3 regions of the Enterococcus sp. AAFC-DPL-5182 genome follow, and region 3 is predicted to be linked to each of the others. Evidence: a T-box and tRNA genes for the amino acid it is inferred to sense, from the RefSeq annotation. Region 3 holds a T-box; the other regions hold tRNA genes.
What was found. The T-box of region 3 lies ahead of AC4BB7_RS03775 (valine--tRNA ligase). A T-box ahead of a tRNA ligase gene usually reads a tRNA of that ligase, here a tRNA-Val.
Positions count from the first base shown of each region.

Region 1: it has a tRNA-Val gene. The T-box ahead of AC4BB7_RS03775 (valine--tRNA ligase) is inferred to sense a tRNA for this amino acid. The anticodon was not compared.
Region 2: it has a tRNA-Val gene. The T-box ahead of AC4BB7_RS03775 (valine--tRNA ligase) is inferred to sense a tRNA for this amino acid. The anticodon was not compared.

Region 1 is NZ_CM177101.1:2,214,336-2,217,586, forward strand. It holds gene AC4BB7_RS10260 (bacterial Ig-like domain-containing protein) at 1-493, opposite strand, end outside; tRNA gene AC4BB7_RS10265 (tRNA-Leu) at 570-653, opposite strand; tRNA gene AC4BB7_RS10270 (tRNA-Cys) at 670-740, opposite strand; tRNA gene AC4BB7_RS10275 (tRNA-Gln) at 775-846, opposite strand; tRNA gene AC4BB7_RS10280 (tRNA-His) at 861-933, opposite strand; tRNA gene AC4BB7_RS10285 (tRNA-His) at 965-1,037, opposite strand; tRNA gene AC4BB7_RS10290 (tRNA-Trp) at 1,051-1,121, opposite strand; tRNA gene AC4BB7_RS10295 (tRNA-Tyr) at 1,131-1,211, opposite strand; tRNA gene AC4BB7_RS10300 (tRNA-Phe) at 1,215-1,287, opposite strand; tRNA gene AC4BB7_RS10305 (tRNA-Asp) at 1,302-1,375, opposite strand; tRNA gene AC4BB7_RS10310 (tRNA-Val) at 1,385-1,457, opposite strand; tRNA gene AC4BB7_RS10315 (tRNA-Glu) at 1,470-1,541, opposite strand; tRNA gene AC4BB7_RS10320 (tRNA-Ser) at 1,557-1,645, opposite strand; tRNA gene AC4BB7_RS10325 (tRNA-Asn) at 1,693-1,766, opposite strand; rRNA gene rrf (5S ribosomal RNA) at 1,774-1,889, opposite strand; rRNA gene AC4BB7_RS10335 (23S ribosomal RNA) at 1,986-3,251, opposite strand, start outside.
Region 2 is NZ_CM177101.1:3,203,551-3,206,801, forward strand. It holds tRNA gene AC4BB7_RS15040 (tRNA-Ile) at 15-88, opposite strand; tRNA gene AC4BB7_RS15045 (tRNA-Gly) at 93-163, opposite strand; tRNA gene AC4BB7_RS15050 (tRNA-Asp) at 176-249, opposite strand; tRNA gene AC4BB7_RS15055 (tRNA-Met) at 305-378, opposite strand; tRNA gene AC4BB7_RS15060 (tRNA-Ser) at 513-602, opposite strand; tRNA gene AC4BB7_RS15065 (tRNA-Ile) at 640-713, opposite strand; tRNA gene AC4BB7_RS15070 (tRNA-Met) at 734-807, opposite strand; tRNA gene AC4BB7_RS15075 (tRNA-Ala) at 826-898, opposite strand; tRNA gene AC4BB7_RS15080 (tRNA-Pro) at 909-982, opposite strand; tRNA gene AC4BB7_RS15085 (tRNA-Arg) at 993-1,066, opposite strand; tRNA gene AC4BB7_RS15090 (tRNA-Leu) at 1,077-1,162, opposite strand; tRNA gene AC4BB7_RS15095 (tRNA-Gly) at 1,177-1,248, opposite strand; tRNA gene AC4BB7_RS15100 (tRNA-Thr) at 1,257-1,329, opposite strand; tRNA gene AC4BB7_RS15105 (tRNA-Leu) at 1,365-1,446, opposite strand; tRNA gene AC4BB7_RS15110 (tRNA-Lys) at 1,459-1,531, opposite strand; tRNA gene AC4BB7_RS15115 (tRNA-Val) at 1,538-1,610, opposite strand; rRNA gene rrf (5S ribosomal RNA) at 1,625-1,740, opposite strand; rRNA gene AC4BB7_RS15125 (23S ribosomal RNA) at 1,836-3,251, opposite strand, start outside.
Region 3 is NZ_CM177101.1:826,373-829,623, forward strand. It holds gene AC4BB7_RS03765 (redox-sensing transcriptional repressor Rex) at 61-714, shown strand; gene tpx (thiol peroxidase) at 820-1,311, shown strand; T-box leader at 1,356-1,575, shown strand; gene AC4BB7_RS03775 (valine--tRNA ligase) at 1,727-3,251, shown strand, end outside.

The sequences.
Region 1 (3,251 bases), 1.4 Mb from region 3:
TATCAAGCTCACCAAGATTCTCAACTTCGACAACTCGATCTAAATTTGAAAAAAGATTGGAAGAATTACTGCTAGCTTTGACAGGTCCATCAAAAACTATTTTATTAATTTGATTTCTATATGGAAACCAAGGTGAACTATTTCTAGTATTTATAAAGTCACCACTACCTATATGTAAAGCTCCAGAATTATCTATTTGCCATTTACTCGTTCCGAACATTCCTGAGGCAACAATTACTTTCCCACTTTTTTCTTCTTTTATTTCATTAGATACTTCAGGCACACTTCTTGAAGTATCTAATGTACTCTCTTTCTGAGGCATAACTTCTTCTGCTTCATTATCGTATGTACTGAATTTTTCTGAACTGTTTTCTATGTGTTGTTCTGCAGATTCATCTAGTTTATGCTCGTTGATCTCTTCGGCGCTTACAATGATTGGACTAATATAGCCAACTAGCAAGATAAATAAACAATAAACTCTTATTTTCCTCATAATAACCTCCTTTTAACCAATGTATTAAAATATTAAAAAACAAGCCAACGTTTCACCAACGTTGGCTTATCTTTTATACCGGCGGCCGGGGTCGAACCGGCACGCCCTCGCGGGCACTGGATTTTGAGTCCAGCGCGTCTGCCAATTCCGCCACGCCGGCATGAAATAAATTTGCAAGGCGGTAACCGGATTTGAACCGGTGATGAAGGTTTTGCAGACCTCTGCCTTACCACTTGGCTATACCGCCATATTATAAATGAAACATTCTCTATTAGAGAAAACTGGGGTAGCTGGATTCGAACCAACGCATGACAGGATCAAAACCTGTTGCCTTACCGCTTGGCTATACCCCAATATTAGAACTAAGGGCGACTGATGGGAATCGAACCCACGCGTGGCGGAACCACAATCCGCTGTGTTAACCACTTCACCACAATCGCCATAAAGCATATGATAATTTTAAAAGCTAAGGGCGACTGATGGGGATCGAACCCACGCATGGCGGAACCACAATCCGCTGTGTTAACCACTTCACCACAATCGCCATAAACTATTAACAGGGATAGTAGGAATCGAACCCACAATGACGGTTTTGGAGACCGTAGTTATACCGTTTAACTATATCCCTACTATGTAATGGAGGAAAGTGGATTCGAACCACTGAACCCTAAGGAACGGATTTACAGTCCGTCGCGTTTAGCCACTTCGCTATTCCTCCAAATGGCGCAAGACAGAATCGAACTGCCGACACACGGAGCTTCAATCCGTTGCTCTACCAACTGAGCTACTGCGCCAAAAATTAATAAAACGGTCTGGACGGGACTCGAACCCGCGACCTCCTGCGTGACAGGCAGGCATTCTAACCAGCTGAACTACCAAACCGTAATTTAATGGAGGTTGACGGGATCGAACCGCCGACCCCCTGCTTGTAAGGCAGGTGCTCTCCCAGCTGAGCTAAACCTCCAATAAATATAAATGACCCGTACGGGAATCGAACCCGTGATACCGCCGTGAAAGGGCGGTGTCTTAACCGCTTGACCAACGGGCCAATAAAAACTTAATACGGAGAGTAAGGGATTCGAACCCTTGAGACAGCGTTCACCGTCTACATGATTTCCAATCATGCTCCTTCGGCCTCTCGGACAACTCTCCAGAGTTAAAAGAAGCAAAATATTACTCATAAATCCTATATTAAGGAACTCCGGCAGTAGGACTCGAACCTACGACATCATGATTAACAGTCATGCGCTACTACCAACTGAGCTATGCCGGAATAATTAGCGTGGCGACGTCCTACTCTCACAAAGGGAAACCCTTCACTACAATCGGCGCTAAGAAGCTTAACTTCTGTGTTCGGCATGGGAACAGGTGTATCCTTCTCGCTATCGCCACCACACTGGGTGTTGTTGCTATTAAGTTGAGTGATTATTCACTCAAAACTGGATTGAAGTAGTAATCAAACATTCCGAAAAAACTTTTTTATTTCGTTTCTTTGGTTAAGTCCTCGACCGATTAGTATTGGTCCGCTCCGTACATCACTGCACTTCCACTTCCAACCTATCTACCTGATCATCTCTCAGGGGTCTTACTTTCTTAAAGAAATGGGAAATCTCATCTTGAGGTGGGCTTCACACTTAGATGCTTTCAGCGTTTATCCCTTCCCTACATAGCTACCCAGCAATGCCCTTGGCAGAACAACTGGTACACCAGCGGTAAGTCCATCCCGGTCCTCTCGTACTAAGGACAGCTCCTCTCAAATTTCCAACGCCCGCGACGGATAGGGACCGAACTGTCTCACGACGTTCTGAACCCAGCTCGCGTGCCGCTTTAATGGGCGAACAGCCCAACCCTTGGGACCGACTACAGCCCCAGGATGCGACGAGCCGACATCGAGGTGCCAAACCTCCCCGTCGATGTGGACTCTTGGGGGAGATAAGCCTGTTATCCCCAGGGTAGCTTTTATCCGTTGAGCGATGGCCCTTCCATGCGGAACCACCGGATCACTAAGCCCGACTTTCGTCCCTGCTCGACTTGTAAGTCTCGCAGTCAAGCTCCCTTCTGCCTTTACACTCTGCGAATGATTTCCAACCATTCTGAGGGAACCTTTGGGCGCCTCCGTTACTCTTTAGGAGGCGACCGCCCCAGTCAAACTGCCCACCTGACACTGTCTCCCACCACGATAAGTGGTGCGGGTTAGAGGGTTCATAACACAAGGGTAGTATCCCACCAGCGCCTCCACCGAAACTAGCGTTCCGGGTTCATCGGCTCCTACCTATCCTGTACATGTGGTACAAACACTCAATATCAAGCTACAGTAAAGCTCCATGGGGTCTTTCCGTCCTGTCGCGGGTAACCTGCATCTTCACAGGTACTAAAATTTCACCGAGTCTCTCGTTGAGACAGTGCCCAAATCGTTACGCCTTTCGTGCGGGTCGGAACTTACCCGACAAGGAATTTCGCTACCTTAGGACCGTTATAGTTACGGCCGCCGTTTACTGGGGCTTCAATTCTGAGCTTCGCCGAAGCTAACCCATCCTCTTAACCTTCCAGCACCGGGCAGGCGTCAGCCCCTATACTTCATCTTTCGATTTTGCAGAGACCTGTGTTTTTGATAAACAGTCGCTTGGGCCTATTCACTGCGGCTGACCGAAGTCAGCACCCCTTCTCCCGAAGTTACGGGGTCATTTTGCCGAGTTCCTTAACGAGAGTTCGCTCGCTCACCTTAGGATACTCTCCTCGACTACCTGTGTCGGTTTAC
Region 2 (3,251 bases), 1.4 Mb from region 3:
ATAATTTAAAAAAATGGGCCTAAATGGACTCGAACCATCGACCTCACGCTTATCAGGCGTGCGCTCTAACCAGCTGAGCTATAGGCCCATAAAGCGGGTGACGAGAATCGAACTCGCGACAACAGCTTGGAAGGCTGTGGTTTTACCACTAAACTACACCCGCAATACTTTAAAACGGTCTGGACGGGACTCGAACCCGCGACCTCCTGCGTGACAGGCAGGCATTCTAACCAGCTGAACTACCAAACCAAAAATGTATTGCATCACTTTATTACTTACGCCTTTAACTAAATATTAAAAGCAATTGCGGGGGCAGGATTTGAACCTACGACCTTCGGGTTATGAGCCCGACGAGCTACCTGACTGCTCCACCCCGCGATAATTATAGTCTTTATTGACTATATAAAGGTGTTATCCTTGGTGATTTCTAGTAAGGATACTTCGCTCACTTTGTTCGCCAAGTACTGTTCATCATCTGTTCTGGCAAAGCCAATCACAGTGATTCTCAGTAAAGGAGGATAAGGGATTCGAACCCTTGCACGGTTTTACCCGCCTGACGGTTTTCAAGACCGTTCCCTTCAGCCGGACTTGGGTAATCCTCCGAAATAAAAAGTACTATTAATTATATCGTCACTACAATGGACCTTGTAGGACTCGAACCTACGACCGGACGGTTATGAGCCGTCTGCTCTAACCAACTGAGCTAAAGGTCCTTGGCTCTTAAAAAGAAATATCGCGGCGAAGGGGATCGAACCCCCGACCTCCCGGGTATGAACCGGACGCTCTAGCCAGCTGAGCTACACCGCGAAAATATAAAAGTACTAATGGAGCCTAGCGGGATCGAACCGCTGACCTCCTGCGTGCAAAGCAGGCGCTCTCCCATCTGAGCTAAGGCCCCACAAAATAAATCGGGAAGACAGGATTCGAACCTGCGACCCCTTGGTCCCAAACCAAGTGCTCTACCAAGCTGAGCTACTTCCCGTATTTACAAATGCACCCAAAGGGAGTCGAACCCCTAACCTCTTGATTCGTAGTCAAGCACTCTATCCAGTTGAGCTATGGGTGCTACATTTCTATGCCGAGGACCGGAATCGAACCGGTACGGTGATCACTCACCGCAGGATTTTAAGTCCTGTGCGTCTGCCAGTTCCGCCACCCCGGCGAAAGAACAAGCTAAGCGGAAAACGGGGTTCGAACCCGCGACCCCCACCTTGGCAAGGTGGTGCTCTACCACTGAGCTATTTCCGCAGTCTGGATGCCGGCTAAAGGATTTGAACCCTCGACCCTCTGATTACAAATCAGATGCTCTACCAACTGAGCTAAGCCGGCGTTATAATCGCCTAGTATTAAAACGAGACTAAAAATGCGGGTGAAGGGACTTGAACCCCCACGCCGTAAGGCGCTAGATCCTAAATCTAGTGCGTCTGCCAATTCCGCCACACCCGCAAAATATTTCTATGAGCCGTGCAGGGCTCGAACCTGCGACCCTCTGATTAAAAGTCAGATGCTCTACCAACTGAGCTAACGGCTCAAAAAATGGAGGTTGACGGGATCGAACCGCCGACCCCCTGCTTGTAAGGCAGGTGCTCTCCCAGCTGAGCTAAACCTCCAAGACAACACTTTAGCGTGGCGACGTCCTACTCTCACAAAGGGAAACCCTTCACTACAATCGGCGCTAAGAAGCTTAACTTCTGTGTTCGGCATGGGAACAGGTGTATCCTTCTCGCTATCGCCACCACACTGGGTGTTGTTGCTATTAAGTTGAGTGATTATTCACTCAAAACTGGATTGAAGTAGTAATCAAACATTCCGAAAAACTTTTTTATTTCGTTTCTTTGGTTAAGTCCTCGACCGATTAGTATTGGTCCGCTCCGTACATCACTGCACTTCCACTTCCAACCTATCTACCTGATCATCTCTCAGGGGTCTTACTTTCTTAAAGAAATGGGAAATCTCATCTTGAGGTGGGCTTCACACTTAGATGCTTTCAGCGTTTATCCCTTCCCTACATAGCTACCCAGCAATGCCCTTGGCAGAACAACTGGTACACCAGCGGTAAGTCCATCCCGGTCCTCTCGTACTAAGGACAGCTCCTCTCAAATTTCCAACGCCCGCGACGGATAGGGACCGAACTGTCTCACGACGTTCTGAACCCAGCTCGCGTGCCGCTTTAATGGGCGAACAGCCCAACCCTTGGGACCGACTACAGCCCCAGGATGCGACGAGCCGACATCGAGGTGCCAAACCTCCCCGTCGATGTGGACTCTTGGGGGAGATAAGCCTGTTATCCCCAGGGTAGCTTTTATCCGTTGAGCGATGGCCCTTCCATGCGGAACCACCGGATCACTAAGCCCGACTTTCGTCCCTGCTCGACTTGTAAGTCTCGCAGTCAAGCTCCCTTCTGCCTTTACACTCTGCGAATGATTTCCAACCATTCTGAGGGAACCTTTGGGCGCCTCCGTTACTCTTTAGGAGGCGACCGCCCCAGTCAAACTGCCCACCTGACACTGTCTCCCACCACGATAAGTGGTGCGGGTTAGAGGGTTCATAACACAAGGGTAGTATCCCACCAGCGCCTCCACCGAAACTAGCGTTCCGGGTTCATCGGCTCCTACCTATCCTGTACATGTGGTACAAACACTCAATATCAAGCTACAGTAAAGCTCCATGGGGTCTTTCCGTCCTGTCGCGGGTAACCTGCATCTTCACAGGTACTAAAATTTCACCGAGTCTCTCGTTGAGACAGTGCCCAAATCGTTACGCCTTTCGTGCGGGTCGGAACTTACCCGACAAGGAATTTCGCTACCTTAGGACCGTTATAGTTACGGCCGCCGTTTACTGGGGCTTCAATTCTGAGCTTCGCCGAAGCTAACCCATCCTCTTAACCTTCCAGCACCGGGCAGGCGTCAGCCCCTATACTTCATCTTTCGATTTTGCAGAGACCTGTGTTTTTGATAAACAGTCGCTTGGGCCTATTCACTGCGGCTGACCGAAGTCAGCACCCCTTCTCCCGAAGTTACGGGGTCATTTTGCCGAGTTCCTTAACGAGAGTTCGCTCGCTCACCTTAGGATACTCTCCTCGACTACCTGTGTCGGTTTACGGTACGGGCAGTTGTTTTCTCACTAGAAGCTTTTCTTGACAGTGTGACATCAGGAACTTCGGTACTATTATTTCCCTCCCCATCACAGCTTGTCCGTATAGAGTAAAGCATTTGACTCTACTCAAGACTTACTGCTTGGACATGCACTTC
Region 3 (3,251 bases):
CTGAGTATCTTCAAGCATGCTAAACTATATATGTGAATTAAGTAACAAGGAGGTTGGAAAATGAAAGAATTACATAAAGAAAAAACAATGCCAAAAGCTACAGCAAGGCGCTTACCATTGTACTTACGTTATTTGAAAATGTTAGGAGATTCAGGTGTGACGAGAATTAAATCAAAAGAATTTAGTGATGTCATTCAAGTGCCGCCTGCAACTATTCGTCGTGATTTTTCTCACTTAGGTGAATTGGGACGGAGTGGCTATGGTTATGATGTGCCATACTTGATCGAAGTTTTTAGTCATATTTTAAATACCCAAGAAGAAAAGCGAATTGCATTGATTGGTTGTGGTAACTTAGGAAAAGCGTTGGTCAAAAATAATTTCAGAAGAAATGAAAACTTGAATATTGTTTGTGCGTTTGATATAGAAGAAGAGCTTGTTGGACTATCAGTTGATGATATAATTATCCAACCAATGGAAAATCTAGCTGAAGAAGTCAAAAAAACAGGTGTGACTGTTGCGATTTCAACTGTACCAAGTCAATTTGCGCAAGAGGCGATTGATAAAATCGTTGATGCTGGCATTACAGCGATTTTAAACTTTGCTCCAGATCGAGTAACTGTTCCGAATAATGTGAACGTTCAATATATCGATTTGACAACAGAGTTGCAAACATTGATTTACTTTGATGAAACTTTCCCACATAAAAATGTATAGAAGGCAAGAACTTTGTCTTCTATCGTTCCTTCCTCTATACTTAACATAGGATGTTTAGCTGTAATGGCGAACTCGTTACATTTTTTTAATTTAGGAGGGAAAATAATGATAGTAACAAAAAAAGGTGAAGAAGTAGAAATTATCGGTACACAACCTGAAGTAGGAGTGAAAGCGCCAAATTTTTCATTAAAAAATTTAAATGACGAAGTAGTGAATCTAAGTGAGTTCACTGGTACTCCAGTCTTGATTAGTGTTGTTCCTGATATTGATACTAGAATATGTTCTCTACAAACTAAACGTTTCAACGAAGAAGCTGCTAAAGTAGAAGGTGTAAAATTTATTACGATTTCTAATAATACAAAAGATGAGCAAGCAAATTGGTGTGCAGCTGAAGGTGTTGATATGGAAATTTTACATGATACCGAAGGAACATTTGGAGAAGCATACGGCTTATTTATTCCTGCAATGGGACGATTAGCTCGTGGTATTTTTGTGATCGATAAAGACGGTAAAATTGTTTATGAAGCAATTTCTAAAGAAATTGCGGAAGAGCCTGATTATGGTACTGCATTGGAGAAGGTAAAAGCAGCTCGTTAATTTTTTTCAAATTGACTTATATTCAATATCAATGTTAAAATAAACCAAAGACCATGATCAAGAGGAGTATTACTGGCATCGTCCTAGAGAGAAAATCATTTGGTGGAAGATTTTCACATAACCAGTAAGAAGGTAGCTTGGGAGTCAATGATTTGAATGTAGTAGATGATTCGAGTAGTGATCGTTACCTCACGAATGAAGCGGTGTCTGATTTTTCAGACACAATTTAGGTGGTACCGCGTATAATGTTTATACGCCCTAAAATACGAAAGTATTTTAGGGCTTTTTTCATGTTCATCACAGATTGTGAAGCAATCTGATGTTGAACAGTACAAGGCGACTGATAAGAAGCATTGTCACCTTAGTGTGTTGCTTCAGCATTCATTTAAATTAAAAACAGAAAGAAGGAACTTGTATGACAGAAGAAAAAAATCTGCCGACAAAATACCAACCCACAGAAGTTGAACAAGGACGCTATCAAAAATGGCTGGATCAAGATTTATTTAAACCAAACGGTAATAAAGAAGCAAAACCATATTCTATCGTAATTCCGCCGCCAAACGTTACGGGAAAATTACATTTAGGTCATGCTTGGGATACGACGTTACAAGATATGATCATTCGCCAAAAAAGAATGCAAGGCTTTGATACATTATGGTTACCTGGTATGGATCACGCTGGTATTGCAACACAAGCGAAAGTAGAAGAAAAATTAGCAGAACAAGATATTTCCCGTTACGATTTAGGTCGTGAAAAATTTGTAGAGCAAGTCTGGGATTGGAAAGAAGAATATGCTTCTCATATCCGTGAACAATGGGCAAAAATGGGTCTTTCCTTAGATTATAGCCGTGAACGTTTCACTTTAGATGAAGGCTTGTCAGAAGCTGTCCGCAAAGTCTTTGTTTCTTTATATGAAAAAGATTTGATCTATCGTGGTGAGTATATCATCAACTGGGATCCAAAAGCGAAAACAGCTTTATCTGATATCGAAGTTATCCACAAAGATATCGAAGGTGCGTTTTACCATATGAGTTATCCACTGACAGATGGTACAGGCGTTGTGGAAATCGCAACGACTCGTCCTGAAACCATGTTAGGCGATACTGCGATAGCTGTTCATCCAGAAGATGAACGGTACCAAGCGATTATCGGAAAAACTGTTACACTCCCTTTAGTAGACAAAGAAATTCCGATCATTGCTGATGAATATGTAGATATGGAATTTGGAACAGGTGTGGTAAAAATCACACCAGCTCATGACCCGAATGACTTTGAAGTAGGTAATCGTCATGATTTACCTCGTGTAAACGTCATGAACGAAGACGGATCGATGAATGATTTAGCTGGCAAATATGCAGGTATGGATCGTTTCGCAGCACGTAAATTGATTGTTTCTGATCTAAAAGAAATGGGTCGCTTGATCAAAATTGAAACCATGAATCACAGCGTTGGACATTCAGAACGTACGGGTGTAGTTGTTGAACCTCGTTTATCCACACAATGGTTCGTTAAAATGGCGCCGCTTGCTGAAAAAGCCATCAAAAATCAAGACACAGAAGATGCAGTAGAATTTTATCCACCACGCTTTAACCAAACATTCTTACGTTGGATGGAAAATGTTCACGATTGGGTAATCTCACGCCAATTATGGTGGGGACATCAAATTCCAGCTTGGTACCATAAACAAACAGGTGAAATGTACGTTGGCATGGAAGCACCAGCTGATATAGAAAATTGGACACAAGATTCAGATGTACTAGATACATGGTTTAGTTCTGCATTATGGCCATTTTCAACAATGGGCTGGCCTGATGAAGAAGCAGCTGATTATCAGCGTTATTTCCCAACAAGTACATTAGTAACCGGTTATGATATCATCTTCTTCTGGGTGAGCCGTATGATGTTCCAAAGCTTAGAGTTTACTGAAAAAGCGCCATTTA